2 regions of the Clostridium sp. LIBA-8841 genome follow, and region 1 is predicted to be linked to the other one. Evidence: riboswitches for the same ligand, from Rfam matches in the RefSeq annotation. Region 1 holds a riboswitch; the other holds the start of a gene.
What was found. A riboswitch is a leader RNA that binds a small molecule or an ion and turns the genes downstream of it on or off. The one in region 1 is predicted to bind cyclic di-GMP.
Positions count from the first base shown of each region.

Region 2: linked by a shared signal. The riboswitch ahead of AC2A4K_RS05210 (NPCBM/NEW2 domain-containing protein) and the one ahead of AC2A4K_RS01405 (SpaA isopeptide-forming pilin-related protein) in region 1 are both predicted to bind cyclic di-GMP.

Region 1 is NZ_CM173488.1:314,882-327,659, reverse strand. Features, by position in the region: gene AC2A4K_RS01405 (SpaA isopeptide-forming pilin-related protein) at 1-2,989, opposite strand, end outside; cyclic di-GMP riboswitch class II at 3,059-3,141, opposite strand; gene AC2A4K_RS01400 (sensor histidine kinase) at 3,561-5,936, shown strand; gene AC2A4K_RS01395 (hypothetical protein) at 6,048-6,629, opposite strand; gene AC2A4K_RS01390 (hypothetical protein) at 6,874-7,434, opposite strand; gene AC2A4K_RS01385 (sulfite exporter TauE/SafE family protein) at 7,531-8,307, opposite strand; gene AC2A4K_RS01380 (heavy-metal-associated domain-containing protein) at 8,390-8,587, opposite strand; gene AC2A4K_RS01375 (heavy metal translocating P-type ATPase) at 8,660-11,317, opposite strand; gene AC2A4K_RS01370 (metal-sensing transcriptional repressor) at 12,121-12,390, opposite strand; gene AC2A4K_RS01365 (hypothetical protein) at 12,595-12,778, shown strand, end outside.
Region 2 is NZ_CM173488.1:1,202,959-1,215,736, forward strand. Features, by position in the region: gene AC2A4K_RS05175 (L-cysteine desulfidase family protein) at 1-770, shown strand, start outside; gene AC2A4K_RS05180 (hypothetical protein) at 892-1,407, opposite strand; gene AC2A4K_RS05185 (metallophosphoesterase family protein) at 1,734-3,347, shown strand; gene AC2A4K_RS05190 (hypothetical protein) at 3,748-4,293, shown strand; gene AC2A4K_RS05195 (YdcF family protein) at 4,423-5,043, opposite strand; gene AC2A4K_RS05200 (DUF6143 family protein) at 5,355-5,879, opposite strand; gene AC2A4K_RS05205 (endo-beta-N-acetylglucosaminidase) at 6,129-9,515, shown strand; cyclic di-GMP riboswitch class I at 9,784-9,870, shown strand; gene AC2A4K_RS05210 (NPCBM/NEW2 domain-containing protein) at 10,038-12,778, shown strand, end outside.

The DNA of each region.
Region 1 (12,778 bases):
AAGTATAACTTCCATATGGTAATTTATTAAATTCTACTATACCATCTTTATTTGTTGTTCCTGTTTGAACCACTTTTCCATCTGAGTCCTTAACAGTAAACTCTGCGCCCTCTAGTAGTTTATTATTTTGTGAGTCAACCTTTGTTATCTTAACTCCACCTTTTATAATGTTATTCTTAGCTGTAAACTCTAAAGTTTTTCCATGCTCTGTTACATTAAATTGCACTGGATTTGAATTAAGTATATATCCCTTTGGAGCCTCAATTTCTTGGAACGTATATTGTCCATATCCTAATCCTGAAATTGTCGCAACCCCTTGCTCATCAGTAACTACAGTTTGTACTACTTTGCCATTCGAATCTTTTATTTCAAACTTAGCTCCTGGTAAAGTATTTCCTGTCTCTGAATCTACTTTTGTTATTTGTAAGTTTCCTTGTATCGGATCATTTTTAGCCATAAACTCTAATATTTTATTATTTTCATTTATATCAAATTTCACCGATGTTGAATCTAACACATATCCTTCTGGTGCTTTAAGTTCTTCGTAAGTATAACTTCCATATGGTAAGTTATTAAACTCTACTATTCCATCTTTATTAGTTGACTCAGTTTGAACTACTTTTCCATCTGAGTTCTTAACAATAAACTCTGCTCCCTCTAATAGATTATTATTTTGAGAATCAACTTTTGTTATTTTAACTCCACCGTGTATCATATTATTCTTAGCAGTAAATTCTAATATTTTATTATTCTCAACTATATCAAACTTCACTGGTGTTGAATCTAATATATATCCTTCTGGAGCTTTTGTTTCTTTATAAGTGTAGCTTCCATATGGTAAATCATTAAACTCTACTATACCATCTTTATTTGTTGTTCCTGTTGAAACTACTTTTTCCTCTGAATTCTTAACAGTAAATTCTGCTCCTTCTAGTGGATTGTTGTTTTGTGAATCAACCTTTGTTATTTTAATTCCACCTTTAATCATAGAGTTATTTATATTACCTAAATCTAAAATAGTTCCTATATCAGTATCTAAAACTTCAAATTTTATTTCATTTGGATTTAAGTTATATCCCTTTGGAGCAACAATCTCTTTTAAATAATATGTACCAACATCATCAATATCATGAGTAATTTTCCCCTCTGAATCACTTGTTAAAATAATAGGACTTCCATCTTCATTAGTTAATTCCTTTTTATTGCTATCTAAAAGTTTAAATTTAGCACCTTCTAATGCTTTTCCAGTATTCTCATCTATTTTTTTAGCTTCAAAAGCAAATCCTTTTTTAGTTTCTACTTCATTACTAGGAGTTCCATTTATAGTTGCCACATTTTTCACTGTATTTCCATCAGGAACATTACTAAAGTCTGCTTTTATGTTTACTTTAAGATTTTCTCCGTACTCTACATCTTTTATATCATTAGTAACAGTTACTTTGTTATTTTCTATCTTATAACTAAAATGTTCTGGTGCCTCTACTCCTATAATTTTAACCCTTGGATCTAAACTATCTACTACATTTAAATATCCCTTATCAAAGAAACCATAACAATCAAAGTTAATAGTATAGTTAACTATGTTGTTATCTCCCTTTTTAATGGTTTCTTTATCTACTGTCTTTTGTGCATTTATTGCACCTGCATTTGTTTTATATTGAACAGTCTTGTCTATTGAAGCTGATGTATTATTGTAAGTTAATTTAGCACTATTATCATAAGTTTTATTAGGCTCAACAACCTTTAATGTATAATACAAATAATAATACTTATCTGTATTCCCAAAATTTATTGTCATAGTATTGTCTTTTACTGATACTAATCCCTCTTGGTTTAACCATTTAAAAGTTCCATCAGCAGACTTTTCACCTACAGATATACTACCGTCAACTAGTGTCATACCTTCTGGAAATTTATCTATAAACACTGCATTATTAAGTTGTTTGTTATTAGGGTTAATATCTAAAGCATATCTAACTTCTCTACCCATGCTAGTATACTCTATATCTGTTTGTGTAGTAGGATCAAGACTACGTTTTGTTAACATTGTTGAATCTTCTTTTGGTTTAACTATTGTACTACTTTCTAAAGAACCAACTGTTACTGTATTCTTGTAAGAAGGCATATCTTTAGTTATTTGCGTAGAATACTCAACTCTATATGCTGAATATGTATTTCCAAAATCTATTACAAGCGAATTTTGATAAGCCCATATTTTACCTTGAAATTTGCTTGTTACCTCTCTTTCAGCTTGGCCATATGGTGTTTCATATATTTTTACTGAATCAGTTTTCAATACCATTCCATCAGGCATATTATCTCTTAATACAGCATTATTCATTACTTTATATTTCCCATTAAAATAAATACTATAGTTTACTATTTTATTGACTACTGGCTTATTTATATTATTAACTAAAATACCATTCTCATAACCATCATAGCCACTAGCATTAGTTACACGCTTTAATAAATCCTCTTGCCCAGCTGGATCCGGTTTTGATGGATTATCTCCTGGAGTAACTTCTACATCTACATACTTAGTAGTTCCATTAAATTCAACTGTAACTCTTTCATTTGTAGGTTTTTCTATATTTTTAGGAGTTGCAAGAATATCTAAATAACCACCTATACCAGTACTTGACCCTTCACTAAATGTTAATATAACCTGAGTTTGTCCATTTACTTTTTTTGTTTCTACACTTGAAAAATGCTCTGGTGGATATTCAGGTATTATATTGGTAAAACACTCTGGCAAAGTAAATATAATTTTGTCACCAGGGTTAATTTTCCCTCCATTAACCACCTTATACTCTAACTTGAATTCCACCTGTTCTCCATCCTTTACAGTGCTTTTGTTGGATGTAATATTCATATCTACCCCTGGCGTGGCAGCTAATGCAGCCATGGCAGGAGATAAAATATTCATAAACATTGTTATGAACACAGTCATAGCCGTTATAAATATTTTCCTTTTCCTTTCTCTCACCCTAAATCGACTCCTTTGTAATTTTTTTAGATTAAAATAAAAAAACCGACTAACTTTATAAAAAAATTTATAAAGAATAGTCGGTTGCATCACTAACTCAATATATCCCAGATGCCCAAATACAGGATATATGTCATCATTACTATCTATACGTTAATTCAGTTATTTTTAATTCCCTTTAACTTTTAGAACTTATTAAAATTAAGTTTCAAATTAAAACTTATCTATAAACCTATTGTATAATATATCATGCATTTTGTTTTGTCAATTTAAATTTTAACATTTATTTTAAATTATTAATTTTCAACAGTAACAAATAATAGGTATTATATAGTATAACCTATCAATTTCTATGCTATTAATAAAAAAAGATTTTTTATTAATTTTAATGTTTTATTTCATAAAATTATCAATAATTTCAAATAAAAAAAGAGTGCTCCAGAAAAAAAATTGTATTGGTTAAATATAATACTTTTTTAACTTAGTGTAAAAATTTGTATCTAGGTATGATAAAATCTAAAATATACGATAAAATATAAGTTCGAAACTCTTATATTAAGGAGAGCAAAACATGGATAACAAAATATTTTTTCATATTTTTAATGATGATAAAAACAAGTTTGAAACAAGAAAAACAATAAAATTTTCTATTCTTATAGTTTTTTCTATGTTCTTTATATTTTTACTTGATTTAATATATAAAATTTTTAATGAACCTATTACTACAGTAACTCCTACTGCTACTATGCCAACTTTTTCTTTGCATTTAACTCTAATTTTAGGTGCTATGGCTTACATAAGTTCACTTATATATTATTCAAGTACGAAAAAAGATGATTTTTTTATAATTTCTCTAATATATATGAATTTATCTGTAGAACTTTTAATTACTAAAGGACACAATTTAATAATATTTGATAAATTCATCTTTATACATTCATTGTTTAGAATTTTTATATTATTTTATGTTGCTTTTAATAAACATGGTATTCCAAAGATTATTACCAAACATAAAATTATTACTTCTATCTCTGTGTTTATATTTTCAACTATAATACCAATGGTTAACTATAAAATTTTTTCTAACAATCCATTTATCAAAGATGTATATTTCTATATTATTTTCATGACAATAATAGTTATTTTATATTTTATAGCATGTATATTTATATCAATAAAAAGCTTAAAAGATGGTGAATTGATTTACTCATTTATAGTTGCTAGTATGCTTTTGATTTCTCTTAGAGGCATATATTGGATCTGTGAGGTTGTATTTCCAAATATAGCTTCATCAAAGTCAAATAATATAGTTCTTCTATTGACTATTTTATCTTTCTTATTAGCTATAAGTGGAGTATTTAATGAAATAACCACAAAAAATAGGAGAAGTTCTTTACTTCAAAAAGAACTACAAGTTTTTTATCACCTTGTAGAGTTTAATACTAGTAGTTCAATAATTTTGTATGATGATACAAAAAAAGTTATATACACTAATAAAGCATTACGTGAGCGATATTGTAAATCAACTAACTTAAAATCTCAACTTAAAGAAATAGAAAGACTATTTGATGATGCTGTATTTGTAGGAAATGATAATGAAAAAACAGCTATTGATTCTCTTTTTAATAAAGGTGATTGGGAAGGCAAACTTATTTTAAAAAACAACAAAATAGTAAGTCTTTATATACAAATACTTAATGTTGAAAATAAAAATTACTATGCCATTAACCTAAAAGATATAACTGACGAATATACATTAACTCAAGATATTCAGAGAAATGAACAGTTATTAAGCTGCATAAACAATAATATTCAAGACTTAATAATAAGCATAGATAATAATGGAATAATTACATATGTCAATGACTCAGTTTTAAATACATTAAACTATACATATGAAGAGATTTCTGGAGTTTCAATTAGAAATCTTTTAGGCAAAAATGATGAAATACTAAATCAATTAAAATTAGGAGAAGACGATAGTATTAAATGTAAACTTGTAGGTAAACATTCCTTTGTTTACGTTGAATCTACAATTCGTAATTTAATTGATAATGACGGTGTTCCTTATGGAAAAGTTATTGTAGCAAAAAACTTAACTTCTAAAAGAAGACTTGAAAACTTAGCTGTTAAATTTAAAGAAGCAAAAGCTTATGAGCAGGTAAAAAATGAGTTTTTCGCGAATATATCTCATGAACTTAGAACTCCACTTAATATCATCTATTCTACAGTACAATTATTAAACTCAAAGCACGAAAAAGAACCTGATGGCTTTAATAATTTCTATGAAAAATATAAGAGAGGATTAAAGATGAACTGCTATAGAATGCTTAGATTAATAAATAATCTTATTGACGTTAGCAAAATTGAAGTTGGCTTTTTAAAAGCTGACTTTACTAACAGAGATATTGTTTTATTAGTTGAAAATATAGTTTCATCAGTTATTCCTCATGCAGATAATAAAAATATAAACATAACTTTCGATACTAATGTTGAAGAAAATATAATTAAATGTGATTCTGTAAAAATAGAAAGATTGATTCTTAATCTACTTTCAAACTCAATAAAATTCACTTCTAGTAATGGTGAAATATTCGTGGATTTAAATGTATCAGAAGATTGGGTTAAAATAAGTGTTAAAGATAATGGAATGGGAATTCCAAAGGAAATGCAAGCATCTATATTTGATCGGTTTGTTCAAGCAGATAAATCTTTAAAACGAAGAAATGAAGGTAGTGGAATAGGTCTTAGTATTGTAAAATCAATTTCTGAACTCCATGATGGTAAGATTGAACTTATCAGTGACGGAGTATCTGGAACAGAGATTATAGTATGGCTTCCAAATAAAAAATTAGATTATACTGAAGAAAGCAATAATCTAATTGATTATATAACAGATGATAAAAATATCGAATTAGAACTTTCTGATATTTATGAAGTACATTAAGGAAAGTATATGAAAATACCTCAAAAAACTTATAAATAGATTTCGAGAATTACTAGATATTCTCTTCATGCTATTTATAAGTTTTATTATTGAGTTATGATACAAACTCTTTTATGCATTACAACTCTCTTTTATTTTAATTGAACTTACCTCATCTCTAGTTAAGGTTTTTAGGTTATTATAATTAATAAGATAAAAATAATTGTACAGTTTTCTAAGTTTATTTAAATATTCATAACTTCTTTCTGGAATATCAAAACTAATCTTTGTTTCTTCTTTTTCCGCTGCATATTCTACTTTAAAATCTTCTACTTGAGGAAATTTTAAAAGTCCTTTAAAAGTTATTTGTCCCCTAACAAATTGATGACCTGAACAAGAGTATAAAGTTTTTATATTCGGCTGAGTATTTAGGAATATTATTAAGTCTTTTAATTCTACATCTATAGCTAATCTACTATCAAATCCACATTTTTTTGTTTCTTCTTCACTTAAAAGAATTGATCCCCTTCTCAACTCTCTCATGTAATAGTTGTATGCTTGTATTAAATCAAAATCTTCTTCAGAAACTTCTGAAATTCTACCTCTAATAAATTCAGGCAAATTACCACGTTCTCTTTCTAGCTTTAGTTCAGTTATAATCTTAAGTGCTTTAAAGATTTCTTCGTTAGAATAATTTTCTAATAATTTCTCCATTTTAACTTCCCCCAATTCAATAACATAACTATATCTATGTAGATTTTTAATTACTTTTGTAAATATTTACCATATAATTAGTATATATGTTTTCCTTATAAAAAGAAAATCGCATTTTAGCCCATTTATTCAAATTAGAAAGATTTAAATCTTATTTTCTTTAATTTTGAATTTAATTGTAAATATTTTACAATTAAAACAAACAAAAAAGTTGCTAATCCTACTAGACTAGCAACTCCTTTATTTATTTAATCTTTTTATATATTATTGGATTAACACATCCAAATGTAACTTTTCCATTTTTCTCGAAAATTTCACTCACATAAAGAGTTCCATCTTCAGTTCTTTCTTTTAATTTAAATGTTGTTTCAGGTGTGAAATGACTTATGCTTTCACCTTCAAAACCATTATCTTTAAATGTATATGTCATAGGAGTAAATTTCTCTGAAATCTGTAGTTCATTATAATCCATCACTAAAGACTCATTATCATTTCTAAAATCTTCTTTAGATATTCCTTTTGGTAAATCATAAGAAGTTAAAACAACATTTCCCTCTTTATCCTCTGTAAATAAAAATAAGTGTGGCAATATATTTTTAAAATTACCTTGCTCATAATAGCTTTCTTCAATAACAAAGAAACCATGGAATCCCTTTGGAAGATTCTTTATTTTACCGTTACAAATTCCTGTTATATGCTTTGCCTTAGGATGAGTAACCTTTCCCTCTTCTAATTCTTTGTTTATTTGCTCAGCATTATTAAATTCACCACATAAATAACTTAAAAATAATTCTAAATTTTTCATAAGAACTCCTTCTTTCAGATTTATATTTTATCTTATTTATCTATTTAATTATTAAAACAAATAAATATATATATTACATTAATTATTAAGTGAAAGCTACATTACATGACCAAAACGTTTTATTAATATTAAAATTATTCCAAAGAATATTAAGAAAACCCCTGATACTTTATTTAATTTAGCATCATTAACCTTATTAGCAAATTTAGCTGCTAATCTTGAAGATATCAGAGCAAATATTCCACAAATAATAAGTCCTGATACATCAGTTCCTCCATGAACTATATGTGTGACAGCTCCTGTCAATGCAGTAAATGCCATTATAAAGACGCTTGTACCAACTGCTGTTTTTAAATCATAACCCAAAATACTTGTTAGAACAAGAAGTAACATTACTCCTCCACCTGCTCCTATGGCTCCACATATTATACCTACAAGGCCTCCCCATAGTATTGATAAAACTATTTGCTTCTTCTTACTTCTATGCTCAATCTTTGAATCATCCTTAGCCTTAATAGGTTTAAATATCAATTTTAATCCTAATAAAATTGTTGCATATACTGATATACCTCCTAAAATATCATTAGGTATATACTTACCAAAATAGCTGGCAATATAGGTGAATAACATTGTTGATGCCATCATTATTATACCATTTTTTATATCTATATTTTTATTTTTATAATAAGTATAAGCAGAAACACTAGCTGATATAACATCAGCGGCTAAAGCAATTCCTATAGCTTTATAAGCGTTAACACCTAAAATTACTACTAAAATAGGAGTTACTATAGATGCTGCTGATAGCCCAACGAGTCCGATACCTATACCTGCCAATATCCCTGCAATTATAAATACTATTATATTGACCATTAATACCCTCTCCTCTTCACAAAAACTATGGGAATTATATAAAACTTAACTTAATTAGAGTCTTATATAATCCCCACTACAATTATTTTATAGATGTTACATCGTATCCCATATCTTCTATTGCATCTTTTATCTCTTGGTCAGAAGCATCACCTTCAACAGTCGCTTTACCTACCTCTACATCAATTTTAGTTAACCCTTTTACATCTTCAAGTGCTGATTTAACGTGATTAACACAGTTTTGACATGACATTCCTTCAATTGTTATTATTTTACTCATTACCGTCACACTCCTAAAAATATATATTTTTATCACACTATAAATAATTAATAGTGTGATAATATTTCTAAGTTAATTATATTTAGGTTTAAAAGTTTTTAATCTTAGGGCATTTAATAATACTGATACAGAACTAAAGCTCATTGCTAATGCTGCAAGCATTGGGTTTAGTAGTGGACCACCAAATAAATGTAATCCTCCCATTGCTATTGGAATACCAATACCATTATAAATTAAAGCCCAGAATAAATTTTCTTTAATATTAATCATTGTTTTTTTACTTAATTGAATAGCTCCAACAACATCTAATATATCACTTCTCATAAGTACTATATCTGCTGATTCCATAGCTATATCAGTACCTGATCCTATTGCCATTCCTATATCAGCACAAGCAAGAGCTGGAGCATCATTTATTCCATCTCCGACCATTAATACTTTTTTACCTTCATTTTGAAGTTCTTTTACTTTTTCAGCTTTCTGATGTGGTAATACATCTGCCACAATTCTATCTATTCCAATATCTTTTGCTATAGCCTTTGCTGTTTTTTCATTATCACCAGTAACCATAACAACTTCTATTTCCATTTTATGAAGCTCTTTAATAGCCTTCTTGCTTGTTGGTTTTACAGTGTCTGCAACAGCTACTATTCCCTCTAAAATTCCATCTATAACTATAAACATTGGTGTTTTACCTTGTTCTGCTAATGATTGTGCTTTTTCTACTAAATTTCCAAATGCTATTTTCTTATCTTCTAAAAGAGCTTTATTTCCTAATAAAATATCTTTTTCTCCTACTTTAACTTCAATTCCTTTACCAGGAATAGCTAAGAAATCTTTAACTTCGAAAAGTTCTAACCATTTTTCTTCTGCAGCTTTTACTATTGCCTCACCTAAAGGATGTTCAGAGGCTTTTTCAGCTGACGCAGCTAAAGCCAAAATTTCATCCTTTGAATAATGATTAGATAAAACATCTGTAACTATAGGTTTTCCCTCTGTTAAAGTCCCTGTCTTATCAAAAATTACTGTATTTATACTAGCAGTGCCTTCTAACGCTTCACCACTTTTTATTAATACTCCATTTTCTGCACCTTTTCCAGTACCAACCATAATAGCAGTTGGAGTTGCTAGTCCTAATGCACAAGGACAAGCTATTACTAATACAGAAATAAATATTGTTAATGAAAATTCTAATCCTTCTCCACCTAAAAAGTGCCATGATAAAGCTGATAAAATTGCTAAAACTATTACTACTGGAACAAAGTATCCTGCTATTACATCGGCAGTTCTCGCAATAGGCGCCTTTGATCCTTGAGCATCTTTAACAAGTTTAACTATTTGAGAAATTACTGTGTCTTTTCCAACTTTAGTAGCTTTATAAATTATTCTACCGTTCTTATTTATACTAGCTCCATATACTGTATCCCCTGCTTTTTTCTCAACTGGAATACTTTCACCAGTTAACATACTTTCATCAACTGAGGTATATCCTTCTACAACCTCTCCATCAACCGGAAGTTTTTCACCTGGTTTTACAACTATTAAATCTCCAACCCTAACATCATCTATAGATACAACTTTTTCTTCTCCATTAACTATTATTGTTGCAGTTTTAGGAGCTAAACCCATAAGTTTTTTTATTGCATCTGATGTTTTTCCTTTAGTTATAGCCTCCAAGTATTTCCCAAGCATAACCAAAGTTATTATTGTAGCTGCTGACTCAAAATATAATTCATGGACATAATGAACTTGTCCTATTTCTATCTTATAAATAGCAAATATTCCATATAAATAAGCCGCACTAGCTCCAATGGCTATTAATGTATCCATATTAGGACTTCCTATAAAAAGACTTCTAAATCCAACAATAAAGAATTGCTTTCCACAAATAAATACTGCTGTTGTTAAAACTAATAAAATAAGAGCATAGCTCATTGGGCTAATATTAGGATCCATCCATGAAGGTAACTTCATTCCCATCATACTTCCCATTGCAATTATAAATACTGGTATTGTAAAGATAGCTGACCATATTAATTTACGCTTCATAGAACTTAATTCAGTATTTTTTGCATTTTCATGTTCGTCATTAACATTTGTTTCTGGATCTACAAGTTTATATCCTAACTTTTCAACCTTTGCTTTAATTTCTCTTGTTCCAACCTTGTCGGAATCATAATTAAAAGTAACTGTTTCGGCTGCAAAATTTACACTTACATTCTCTACACCATCCATTCTATTTAGTGCCTTTTCAATGGCTGCTGCACAGGATGCACATGTCATTCCTTCAACTTTATAAGTCAATTGTTTTTCATCGTCTTTAAGCTTATATCCCAGCTTATTAACTTTATTATTGATATCCTCAAAAGAAACCTTGTCTTTGTCAAACTCAACATTTAAAGTTTCTGTAGCAAAATTTACATTTGCATTTTCAACCCCATCAAGTCTACTTACACCTTTTTCGATGGCCGCTGCACAGGATGCACATGTCATTCCTTCAACTTTAAATATTTCTTTCTTAGTATTATCTTCTACAGAATAACCTAATTTTTCGACTTTTTGTCTTATTTGTTCTAAGTTAACCTTATTATTATCATAGATTACTTTTAATTCCTCTGTGGCATAATTAACATTAGAACTTTCGACTCCATCCATTTTACCTACAGCTTTTTCAATAGCTGCTGCACAGGATGCACAGGTCATTCCTTTTACCTTGAGTATTCGTTCCATACTTCTGCCTCCTTGGTTACTATTAATTTTTTTGTAAAATTAATAAAATAGCAGGTTAATCTTCATCCCATCCTAAGTTTGCTTTAAGCTACTCAAAACACAATATTTTGAACCTCTCAAAACAACAGATCCAAATAACTTTATATTTTCTATAAAATTAAATGCATCATTAGAATTCCGTTTATATTTTATTTTTCTATTAACATAACAGGTTTAATCCATAACTTATTCTAAATTTGCTTTAAGCTGCTCAAAATATAATATTTTGAACCTCCAAAAACAATAGATTTAAATAACTTTATATTTTCTATAAACTTGTTTAAACCATTAGAATTTATGTACTTAATTTATTACTTAAATAATAGATTAACTATTTAAATTTATTCTAAATTCGCTTTAAGCTACTCAAAATACAAATTTTGAACCTCCAAAAACAACAGATTTAAATAATTTTATATTTCTATAGAATTATTTAAATCATTAGAATTTATACAATTACTTTATTACTTAAATAATAAATCACCTATTTAAATTTATTATTTATTCTAGATTCACTTTAAGCTGCTCAAAATACAAATTTTGAACCTCCAAAAACAACAGATTTAAATAATTTTATATTTTATATAGAATTAAATAAATCATTAGAATTTATGTACTTACTTTATTAATTATTTCAATTTACTGTTTATTCCAAATTCGCTTTAAGCTGCTCAAACCATATGTTTTGAACCTCCAAAAACAACAGATCCAAATAATTTTATATTTTATATAAAATTAAATACATCATTAGAATATTATTAAATTTATTTATCTATTAGCTTATTTAATACACTTAATATTTCTTCTATCTTTTCTTCTTTAGATTCATTATTTTCAAAAGCACCTTTAACACAGTTATGCATATGTTGCTGTAATATTAGTTTATTGGCTTTTTTTAATAATGCTTGAGAAGCCATTATTTGATTAGAAATATCAATACAGTACCTCTCATCCTCAATCATTTTAATTATTCCTTCTACCTGTCCCTTTGCAGTTTTTAAACATTGTAATGCTTTCTTCTTTTCTGTATTCATTTGCATCACTCCCTATATATTTCACATATGACACCCCCTCTGGGTGACTGTAATTATATAATACTCCTCCCATTTTCTTCTGTCAATATATTTTTGAACATTTTGTTAACTATATTAACATTTAATTAATATGCATACTTCTATTATAACCTCTAAAGTATGTTAAAATTGTCTTATAACCTAATAAGGAGATAATTTAAACTTATGACTAAATTGTTAATAATTCCATTCACTTTAATTATATTATTCTTATTAATATTTGCTTTTAATAAAAATTATAAATATAAAAATCTTCTACTTTTATTTGGAATAATCATTATTTTTTCTCTCTCAATAGTGCTTATAAAACACCCATTTTCTCAATCAAACATTTTAAAAAGAGAAGAAT
Region 2 (12,778 bases), 890 kb from region 1:
GAATAGAGGATATATACAATTTTGTTAAAGAAGTTGATTTTAATGATATAAAATTTATTTTAGAAAGTGCAAAGATGAATGAAAAGGTTTCAGAAGAAGGGCTAAATGGTTATTATGGTCTTCAAGTTGGAAGTAAAATACTTGAAAGAGGAAACTTCAACTTATTTTCAAATGATGCATCAAATAAAATAATTGCAGCCTCAGCAGCGGCTTCAGATGCCAGAATGGATGGATGTGCAATGCCTATAATGACAACTGCGGGAAGTGGAAATCAAGGTATAGCCTGTTCAATACCAGTTGCCCAAACAGCAAAGTTTTTAGGAAAATCTGAAGAAGAATTAGCAAGAGCTTTAGTTTTAAGTAATTTAGTTACAATTAGAATAAAAAAACATATGGGAAGACTTTCTCCTTTATGTGGTGCAGGACTTGCAGGGGCAACAGGAGCCTCCTGTGGAATAACTTATTTACTTGGAGGAAGTTTAGAAAATATAAATTATTGCATAAATAATATGATTTCAGATCTTTCAGGAATGATATGTGATGGAGCAAAGGAAACTTGTGCCTTAAAAATTGCTACAGGAACAAACGCAGCAATTCAATGTGCAAACCTGGCTATGAATGGAATATCTGCAACATCTAATGATGGAATAGTTTCTAAAGATGTAGAAAAAACTATTGAAAGTATAGAAACTTTAATTCAAAAGGGATTTAAAAATGTTGATGATACCATACTTAACATAATGCTTGAAAAGAAAAAGAATAATAAATAAAAATAAGGCTGTATCAAAACTTTAAATAATAAAACTTATAAATAGTATGAAGAGAATATCTAATAATTCTCGGAATATATTTATAAGTTTTATTTTAAGTTACTTGTGATACAGTCTTGTATTATTTAGAAGCGTGTATATGTTTAAATAAGTTTTTTCTTGCAGCTAGTTTTACTAATAAAGCTACTATTAGTAAAGCTAGTAGTAAGATAATTAAAGGATTTATTCCTGTTATTTCTATTAATTCATCTAGTTCAGTATGTAATCCAAGATCAGTAAATAATGAAATGAAAGGATAGAATATTAAGTATATTGAAATACTTAAAACTGAACATAGGAAAAATATAAGGGTAAACTTATGGTATAAGCCATTTCTTAATGAATTATTAAATATAAGTACTAGAGCAAATAAAAATAATACAGGTATTAAAATACCAATTATAAGATTAATTACATAAGAAAAGTTTCCGTAATTAGCATTTACCACAGAAATTCCATGACTAAATTGTAATTTCCCTCCAAAGATTAAACCAACAATACCCTTTGAAATATTATGTAATAGACGAATTATTAAAAATGATAAAACAATCATAATTAATGTTGAAATAGTGTTTTTAAATTTGTTTGTTGTATTCAATTTTTTCAACTCCTTATTATAGATAAATATTGTATATGAAAAATATATTTTATAATTAACAGCTTAAAGTTTAGGTTTTATTGTACAATTTTGAATAAAGTGTTAACTAATCCTATATTAATATAAACTTTTTATGAACACAAGTAAAGAGTTAAATAGAAAAGTTGTGAATTTATCAGTTTGTAGGAATAGACAATATACAATTTTAAAGATAAGGGATAAAGTAAAAGTGAAATGTATATTTTATGAAAGAGTGAAATTAAAGGGGGGGAGAGATTGCTATAATTTTATAGGCTTTATAGCAATTGATTTATATGAGTGAATATATGGTAAATAGGATTTTAGGAAAAGACTTTGGTTTTTATAAGAGTCATGAGATTCCAAAAGAAGGCTTACTTGAGTTTGATGTTTTTAGTGATATTCATATTGTTAGTGATAGCATGGAAGATGAGTTAAGTGTCAAGTGGAATAAAACAATTGAATGTGTTAAAAATGATTTTAAAAAATCTTCTGGAATTATGGTTTGTGGAGACTTCGCAGAAGCTGGTGAGGAATATCAATTTAAAACTTATTTTGATATATTAGATAAGCATAATAAAGATTTTAATATTTTAACTGCCATAGGAAATCATCAAGTCAGATGGAAAGATACTTGGAATGAACCTTATAGTTTATATATGAAATACAATAGAGAATATATGGGAGAAACAGAAGGAAAGATATACTTTGATAAGTGGATTAAGGGATATCATTTTATTTTTCTTAATACTGAATGGCATATTAAAGATCGTTCATATATTTCACAGGAACAACTTGATTGGTTAGATAAAGCTATGGGAGAAAGAGAAGAGGAAGGAAAACCAGTATTTCTATTTTTACATCAAGCTTTAAGAGATACTTATTGGAATAGTAATGAATGGGATGTGGGTGTTCAAGATTTTGCCTTAAAAGAAGTTTTAAGAAAACATCCTAAATGCATAATGTTTACTGGTCATATTCATAATGGATTAGGAAAGTTAGATGTTTTAAAAACTGAATATGGAATAATGGTTGATGTACCGGGATTTCGTTCAAATGATTATGGAGATTCTAGAGGAGAGATTGGATATCATATAAGTGTTAATGAGGACAAAGTTCAAATAAGTTTATATGATTATAGAGAACATAAATGGATGGAGGATTATAACTATATAGTTGATTTAGATTCTAAGTTCTATAAAAAGGCAAAGGTTTTAGATATTGATTTTGATGGTGGTTCTTTAGTAGATAAATCATCTTATAATAATAGTTTGGTTAATATTGAAGGAGAGTTTGTTCAAGGAATTAATGGAGGACAAGCTTTAAAAGTAAAAAATTTAAAAGAACTAATTAATAAAGGTATTTTTAAAGAGGAAAATTTAATAGCTTCACTTGGAGAAGATGAATTTACTTTATTATTTTGGAGTAAGATTAATTATGAAGAGTGGTACCAAATAGGGGTAACTAAAAGCAATGAAAGAAAATTAAGGTTTTATATTAATGGAGAGTTGGTTCATGAAGAGGAACAAAGTCAAAATGAGATATCTTTAAACAAAACTTTTATAAGTGGAATTTTAAAATCAACTAACCTTAAAGAAGAGGCGATAAAGGAACTATTAATTGATGAGCTTAAGATTTATGAAAAAGTATTAGGAAGTGCTGAATTAGAAACAGCCTATACTCCTTTTAGAATAGAGAGGGAACCTAATAAAATAATAATTTCTTGGAAGGACTTTATAGATAAGGAAATAGAGCCTGCCTATATAGTTTTAGATGGAGAAGAATATTGTAAGATTGACTTAAATGAAAGAAGCAAAGAAATAACCGGATTAGAACCTAATAAGGAATATACAGTAGTTATTGTTGATAGAGAAAAAGATAATCATAGAAACTTTAGAAATGCATATTCCTTTACTTGTTAAAACAGAAATTTAAATTATGAAAATGGAGAAAAAACAGTTATGTATTTAATTACATAGCTGTTTTTTTATTTGATTAATATTTAATTCAGCTTATTTAAATAGAGAATTATAGCATAAAAAAGAAAAGATTTATGTTAAGAAGGCATAATATATAGGTTAAATAAATTTAACTGCGAAAAAATAATAAATACTGATAATTTAATATAAGTATAATAGAAGGTTAGGCTTACAAATTTTAATTGAGTTTTCTTACAGTTTCAGGTAAAAATCAACACTAGTTCAAAACATAGATATTTTAAAAAATTCTATATAAACGTTTTCAAGAGTGTGTTATAATGAAGATGAATAAAATGTTAATAAATTGATATATTTGTATATATTTGAATGTGGAGATGAGGAGATGAAGAGGTTAATTAAAATTTTATTGGTTATTGGATGTTTTGGATTAGGGGGATGGGCTATATCTGAGCATTACACAAATTTAACAGAAGAAAGATTTAATAATATTATAGAGAATGCAAATAAGGCTATTGATAATAAAGAGTATAAGACAGCTGAAGTATTATTGGATAAAGCCAAGATTATGGATCACAAATCAACTATAGTATGTGAAAAAATAGATGAAATGCAATTTGATAAGGAACAAAATGAACTTTATGATAGGGGTTTGGAATTAAAAAGAGCAAGAAGATATTCAGATGCCATAGATGTTTTTAGTGAAATTACTGATGAATCAGGGGATTTGAGGAGTAGGAGTAACAAAGAAATAGAAGAATGTAAGGAATATATAATAGAAAATTTTTCAGATAAAGCCAATGAAGCTATAAGAAGAGGTGATATGGAAAAAGCTAAATACATTGTAGTTAAAATAGAAAGAGTTGATGAAAATAGCCCTGAAATAAATATATTAAAGACAAAAATAGATAATTTTAAAGAAGATAAGTAAATATCAAGATTTTACTTGATATTTACTTATCTATTTTATTATTAGGTTTATTTTAAACTATTGTTGATTTTTAGATATGTATTAAGAGGTAGCTAAAAATCAACATTAATTTAAAATATAAGATTATTATTAAACAATATCTTTAGCATCTAAAAATGTCTCTTGTAAAAGTAATTTAATCATAGCGGGAAACTCTCTAATCATATATTGAACTCTAAGGACTATAGGTGTTTTTGAAGGAAGCCCTTCATTTTTAATACCCAAGTAATCTGCAATTTCCATAGCTCTAAATAGGTGGAAATCACTTGTTACTATTAATACCTCATCTTTACCAGCATTTCTTTCATCAAGAATTTTGTCACTGAATTCTAAATTTTGAAAAGTGGATTTAGATTTATCTTCCTCTATAATTCTATTAGGATTAATTCCTTTACTAACAAGAAAATCTTTCATAGCCTCAGCTTCAGGGATTAACTCATTACTTCCTTGACCACCAGAAACTATTACTTTGGTGTCAGGGTGTAGGTTAAGATACGCTAATCCTTCATCTAGTCTTTCTTGAAGAATAGGACTTGGCTTGTCTCCATCTAATCCAGCACCTAAAATTATTTCATAGTCTACGTCCTTAAGTTGGCTTATATTTTTAAAAGTTATCATTTTATATGTTAAAAAAACTTCAAAAATAATGAAGGCTGCAATAAGCAATCCTATTACAACAGCTATTCCAGTAAAAATCTTTTTTTTAATCAATCTATCACTTCCTTTGTTTTTACCTTCTAATAATGTAATATTTATCCTTAAAAATATTTTCTCATATAGAACTTACAGAGTTATGATTTAAAAGTGAAAAAAATATTACAATTTAATAAAACCAAGTTATAAAGATTAGTTAAAGGAGTGAGAAATTAGTCTAAATAAGTTTTTAAGGAACATTCATATATAATTAATTAAAATATTTTATATAAGTTTATAAAGAGAGAATTAATTATAATGAATGTTCCTTGTATAACTTAATTAAAAGCCTTATTTTAATATTTTAGAGAATGACCATCTTTTGTATATCAACAAATGGAGGTTCTCTCTTCCCACCATTCAAAGGAAACAATAGCATTTATTTCACAAGTATTCCTAATTTCTCTTAAAGAAACAACTATAGAATCCCCAGGCCCAAGGATAATTTGGCTTCCATCAATTATTAAAGTTGAAAATGGTTGAATAATCCTAGTAAATACAGGAATACCGTCAATAGGAGGAGTAATATTAGTTGAATATTGAATTACTCCTTTAGGCGTTGGTTCTGGGGTGATAGCTAGGTTTGAAGGACTTACAAGATTACTATTATTTCCTGAAGCACTTGATTTAAGATAAAATAAGCCTGAAATACTATTACGTGAACGGTTAGTTAATGTTATAGCATTTAAATAAATATTAATCCCTGAATTAGAAGGATTCTTTAGTAATCCTATTACACGTCCAGCTCTTCCAGTCAATATTGGAGTTTGACCTATAAAATAGTTTCCTCTTCTTGATTGGGATAAAGCATATGGGATTAATGTATTATTATTATCGATTCTTTTACATGGCATAATAATCACCTAAATTATAATATATTTTAAAAAGGATTTTCCACTAATATGATATGTTTAAGTTTTCATCAAGGTTACATATTTTAGTTTTGTTTAGTTAGTCTTATATTTAAAAGGAATAATTTTGAAATAAAACTTTAGATTATGTATAGCATTTATTTCTTTAAAGCATAATTTATTTTTTAAAGAATATAAATATAAAGTAGTACATTTTTACTACAACTTATGTTTTAAGGGGGAAAAGGAAGGATGAATTTTAAAGGTATAATGAGTAAACGATTACTATCTGTGCTATGTTTAGCATCAGTAACAACATCCTTATTTACTTTAGGAGCACCTAAGGAAGTTAAGGCTTCTCAAAACACTCCATATGACCAAAAGGAGTCATTAGCTCCACTTGGACAAGGGTATAGCATTGATGATTTATTAAATTGGACGCCAGAGAGTGATCCAGATGCTAAATATAATAGAGCTAGTATTGAAAGAAAAGATAGATTTATGGGTAACATAGTAAATCAAAATGCTCATCCAGAGGCTAGAATAATGAATTGTGCTTTAACTAATCCGCTAACAGATAATGCACCAGTTCAAGGAACAGAATCAATTAATGCTTATGTATTTTCATATTGGCAATATATAGATTCTTATGTTTATTGGGGAGGTTCTAGTAAGGGAATATTCTTAATTCCAACAGCAGATGTAATAGATGCTGGGCATAAGAATGGAGTTCCTGTTTTAGGTACTATAGGATTCCCATGGGGAACTGGAGCAGGACATGTTGAGCAAGTTAGAGAGTTTATTCAAAAAGATGAAAATGGAAATTTCCCAGTAGCAGATAAAATGATAGAAATGGCTAACTATTATGGATTTGATGGATACTTCTTTAACCAAGAATCTTATGGATGTAATAAAAATGATGCAGATTTAATGATAGAAATGCTTGAATATATTAGAGAAAAAGATCCTAATATAGTTATTGGATGGTATGATTCTATGGTTTCTACAGGTAATGTATCTTATCAGGATTCATTAAATGATAGAAATGCACCATTTTTCCAAAATGGAGATGTTAAGACTACTGACCAGTTTTTCTTAAATTATAACTGGAGCAAATGGAAGATTGATACTACTGTTGATACAGCTAGAGGGCTAGGAAGAAGTCCTTATGATGTTTATGCAGGATTAGATGTTCAACAAAACGCATATAATACAAACTTTAGAGTTGATCAATTATTAGATGAAAATAATAAGCTTAGAACTTCTTTGGCTATGTATTGTCCAAACTCTACATTCTCAATGGCTAAAGATGCTTATGATTTCTATAATCATGATCAAAAATTCTGGGTTGGACCAACAGGAGATCCTTCAAAGTCAGATACTAATTCTTCTTGGGTTGGTTTAGCAAACTATGTTCCAGATAGATCAGCAGTTAATGATTTACCATTTGTAACAAACTTTAATTTAGGACATGGAGAAGATTATTATATAGATGGAGAAGTTTCAAGAGATGAGGAGTGGAATTATAGAGCGCTTCAAGAATATCTTCCTACTTGGAGATGGATTGTTGAGTCTAATGGGTCAAAGCTTACTCCAGAATTTGATTTCAAAACAGCTTATAATGGAGGTTCTTCTTTAAAAATTCAAGGAGATTTAGAAGCTGAAAATCCAAATCATATTAAGCTTTATAGTACAGATTTAGCCTTAGAAAAGGACTCAACAGAATTATCAATTGTTTATAAAACAGATTCAGCTCCTAATATGAAAGTTGGATTATGTTTTGGAGAAAATTATGATTATGAAAACTTTACATTCTTTGATGTTACTGAAAATAGCAATGGGGAATGGACAGAAGTTAAAATTCCTTTAGGAGAGCATGTTGGTAAAACTATTTCTGCAATATCTTTAGGATTTGAAAGTCAAACTGATATAGAAAACTTTAATATAAATATAGGTCAATTATCTATAGAGGATACAGAAGCAAATAATAAGGGGTTAAAAACTGGTAAAGTTGTTTTAGAAGAATCAATGGTTCACCATGCTAATAGTGCAGAGGCAAGAATTTATTGGAATGGATTAGAGAATGGAAATGAAGAAGACTTAGCATTCTATGAAATATATAGAATTAAACCAGATGGATCAAAGGAACTTATGGGAGCAACTCCAAATGATGCTTATTATGTTCAAGATTTTGAAAGACATGGAGAAGAAATGAGTTTTGAAATAGAAGTAGTTCCTGTTGATGTTAATTACAATAGAGGAACAGGTCAAAGTATTACTTTTGATTGGGGAATAGCTCATGATGCTACTGAGGTTCCAGATAATACTGAACCTGTTAACTTTGCATTAAATAAACCAGTAACAGCAAGTAGAGAAAATAGTGGAGAACCTGCTATGAAAGCTGTTGACGGCACTGTAGAAAATAATAGTAAATGGTGTGCGACTAATGCTTATTCAGGATGGTTAAATGTTGATTTAGGAGAGCCAAAAACTGTTCAAAGATGGGTTGTTATGCATGGAGAAGCAGGTGGAGAGGCCAAGGATACTAATACAAATGATTTTGCCTTAGAGGTTTCATATGATGGTGGAAAAACTTATGAGCCAGTTGATACTGTAAGAGGAAATACTGATGCCATTACTGATAGAAATTTAGTAGAGCCAGTAACTTCTCAACATTTTAGGTTAAGAATAGATGATTCAGGAAATTCACCATGGGGTGCAATAAGAATATATGAATTCCAATTATTTGAGGATACTTACACAGAACAAGTTGATTATATTCCTATGAGATTTGTAAGTGCTAAGAATAATCTTGGAGCAGAGGATTATGTAACTATTACAAGAGGAAAAGAAGGACAAACAGTAAATCTTTATAAATCAATAGGAGATGAGGAGCCTTTTGCAACTAAGACTATTGATGGAAATGGAGAGGCTAAGTTCGAGGATTTAGATTTAGGTAGTGAAGAAGGAAGAGTTTATTATGCTATAGCTGAAGATGGAAAAGAAGAAAGCTTAAGAATGAGCGTTGAATATGAAAATGAAGCTTGGGATGAAACTAGTATTCCAGGAAACTATGAATTAAGACCATATGTAGCGCCAGGAACTACTGTGGAATCATCAAACTATGGGACATTAGAAATAAAAGGATTAGGTGAAGGTGATATAGTAAGTCTATATTCAAGTATGGATTCACTTCTTCCAGAAAAGACTTCAGTTAAAGTTGGCTCAGGAGAAAGTTCTGCAATATTAGATAGAATAGAAGTAAATAAGGATGGAGGCTCTTTTATATTAGAAGTTAAGAGTCCAGGTAAAAAGGCTGTTAGATATGAAGTTAAGTATAATGGTTTTGGAGAATTTGAAATGGAAGTAAAAGTTGAAGCACCAAGAAATCTAAAAGACTTAGATGTTCAACAAAAAAATGTAAAGTTAGGATGGGAAGCTCCAGAATCAACTTATGGATTAGAAGGTTATGTAATCTACAAAGATGGTAAAAAGATTGCAGAGGTTGAAAAAGATGTTACTGAGTATAATGTTGAAAAGTTAAATAGACATACAATATATAACTTTAAAGTAGCAGCTAAATATTCAAATGGAGAGCTGTCACAAAAAGAATCATTAACTTTAAGAACAGCTAGATAAAGTGAAAAATAGTTATTAAATAAAAAAACTAATGTTATTTAATATAACATTAGTTTTTTTATTTTATCTTTAGTAGTAACTTAAAAATAGGAAATTTTAAGTTTATTTTTAAAAGTATACAAGTGGATATTAAGTATTAAATAATAATGGATTTTATTTGCGATTTAATAAAAAAATGGGTTGTTTTTTAACTTAGTTATAAAAATATGAAAAAGTAAGTGAATTTTATATGAAAATTGTAAATAATATGCTATTATTTCCTTACAGAAAATTCAATAGGCAAACTTAGAGAAATCTAAGGACGCAAAGCTATAGGGACTAAAGTTTTAAATAACAATGTTAGCCAGTTGCCAAAAGGTATATATTTATTATACATTTTGTTTTATTAATATTTAATAGTTTTAAGTATGATTTGCTTATTTCTATGTAATTTTATGCATTTTTGGCTACTCATTTAGGAGTAGCCTTTTTTGATGTATTCTTTTTGGATAACCAGCTAAAAAAGTAGGGGGTAAAACACTTATGTTAAAGAAAAAAATTTCATTAATTATTGTAGCGGCAGTAATATCGAGCTTTTCTACACCAGCTATCATAACTTTGGCAGACGAAGTGCAAAAGGAAAAGGCGGTATTAACTGAAACTCAAGGAACTGGAGAAGAAAATTCAACAGATGCTACAGTCAAAAAATTTGACTTGCTAAACAATGAAAACATTGAAGGGTATAACAAAGTATTCAAAATTGAAAGAGAAAAAATTAAGTCAATAACTAATAATGGGGGACAATATGGAAGTTCATCAATTAACAAAGCTATAGACGGAGACCTTAAAACACATTGGGAAACAGGAACTCCAAATAGAACAGACTTCAAGAATGAAGTTATAATTGAGTTAACTGAACCTACGATGTTAAACAGAATAGTTTATGGTGCAAGACGTGATTCTGCCATGGGTAAAGGATTTGCTAGAAAGTTTAAATTGTATGCTTCAACAAGTGAAAGTGGAGATGATTTCACATTAGTATGTGATGGAGATTATTCAAAATCAAATAGTGATATAGTTCAAATAAAATTTAAACCTACTGAGTTTAAACGTTTAAAATTTGTTTTTGATGAGGCAAATCAAGATTGGGCAAGTGCTGTAGAATTCATGCTTTATAAGCCTGATGATGTTTTAGATAAAATGAATAGATTATTTAAAGATGATACACTAAGTCAGGTTAGTGAAGAATTTAATACAGTAGAAAAATTAGATGCTTTAGAAGAGGAAGCAAAAACACACCCTTTATATAATTCCTTTAAAGAAGACATAGAAAATGCAAAAAGAATACTTAAAAGCAGTAAAATCGAAGCTGAAGAAGCTAAAGTAGAGAAGTTTAATTTACAAGATAATGAAGAATACAATAAACTTTTTGAAATAGATAAAAGTAATATAGAGTCAATAAGTAACAATGGAGGCCAATATTCTTCTCAAAACGTAAAGAATGCAATAGATGGAGACTTAAAAACTTATTGGGAAACTGGAAGAGCAAATGGAAATAACTTTAATAATGAAGTAGAAGTTACTTTTAAAAACAATGTTAAATTAAGTAGAGTTGTGTATGGTGCAAGACCTAGTGATAATAAAGGATTTGCAGAGCAATTTGATATATATGGTTCAACTACATCTAAAGGAGACACATATCAATTAGTAGCAACAGGCTCTTATTCTAAAACTAGTGGCTTTATAGAAGCGAAATTTAAAGAAGCTGAGTTTAAGAGATTAAAGTTTGTGTTTAAAAAATCTGATCAGAATTGGGCAACTTTATCAGAACTTAAATTTTATAAGAATGATGAGTTAGCAGATAAAGTTGAAAATATATTCACTGATAAAACTTATTCAGATTTAAAACCAGAATTTAAAAATAGTGAATACATAAATAATTTAGAACAAGAAGTTCAAAATCATCCTTTAAAAGATGAATTAGCATCAAGATTAAATATAGCAAAAGACATATTAAACAATAAAATTGATTCTGAAAATACAAAGTTTGTTGCTACTCAATATGGAGATTTAGCAAGATACGGCAGTGAAGTTTTAAGCATGTCTAGTATGGGAGAAAATTTCCAAGTAACAGGACTTTATGCCTTACCAGGAGATAAATTAAAAGTTTATGTCAATGCTGAAGCAGGAAAACCAATGCCAAGATTAATCTTTTCACAAAATGAGGGAAGTTATAGTAGTTGGAGAAAAACTGTTAATTTACATACTGGAATTAATGAAATAACTGTTCCAACAGTAAATAGGGATGGAAACTATAAGAGTAATCCTAAACCAGGTGGGTCTATATACATAGAAAACCCATATACTCCAGAGGAACAGGGACAAGCACCTATTATAAGGATTGAGGGTGCTCAAAGATTTCCTTTATTTAAAAAGGGTGATAATGAAGAGGAATTTAAAAATTTCTTAGTGGAATATAAGAAAAAGCTAGATGAAGACAATGCAGCTGGAACTAATAAAGTTCTTGATATAGCTGAGGTTGACTCGGATAGAATGACGTTATCAGGAACTACAACTGGAGCCTATGATGCATATATAAATCAAGGAGTAAAACCTAGTGAGACTACAACTTTCTGGGATCAAACAATGGCGGAGCTATTTAAATACTATGGATTTGATGGAAGTAGTGAAGTTAATAATCCTAAAAATATAAAAGAGCATATGAGATTAGCTCAACCTTTTGGAGCAATGTATGCTTCTGGAGATCATGTTGGAGTTCAAAAAAGTGCTATGAGTGCTATGTTAAATCCAAATTCTATAAAAGGTGGTTATTGGGGATTTATACACGAAATAGGACATAGAATGGATACTAATGGACGCACTTGGGGAGAGGTTACTAATAATATGCTTCCTATGCATATGGGTGTACAGTTTAACAACATAGATAATAGAATACCTTATGAATCAGAGATTTATCCAAATGTTGCACCAAATGAAAGAGATGAAGAATTTGTGCATGGTCATTACTTTGAGAGCTTAGGATTATTCTGGCAATTACAAATGTATGATGAGAATTATTGGCCAAATTTAAATAAGCTTTATAGAGAAAGAAAACCATCTCCAAAGAATGAACAAGAAAAGAGAGATATATTCGTTGAATATTCATCTGATGCATTAAACTTAGATTTATCAGAATATTTCAGACGTCATGGTTTTGTGGCTAGTAAAGAAACTTTAGATAAGTTAGCTAAGTATAATAAGCCTTCTAAAAAAATATGGTATTT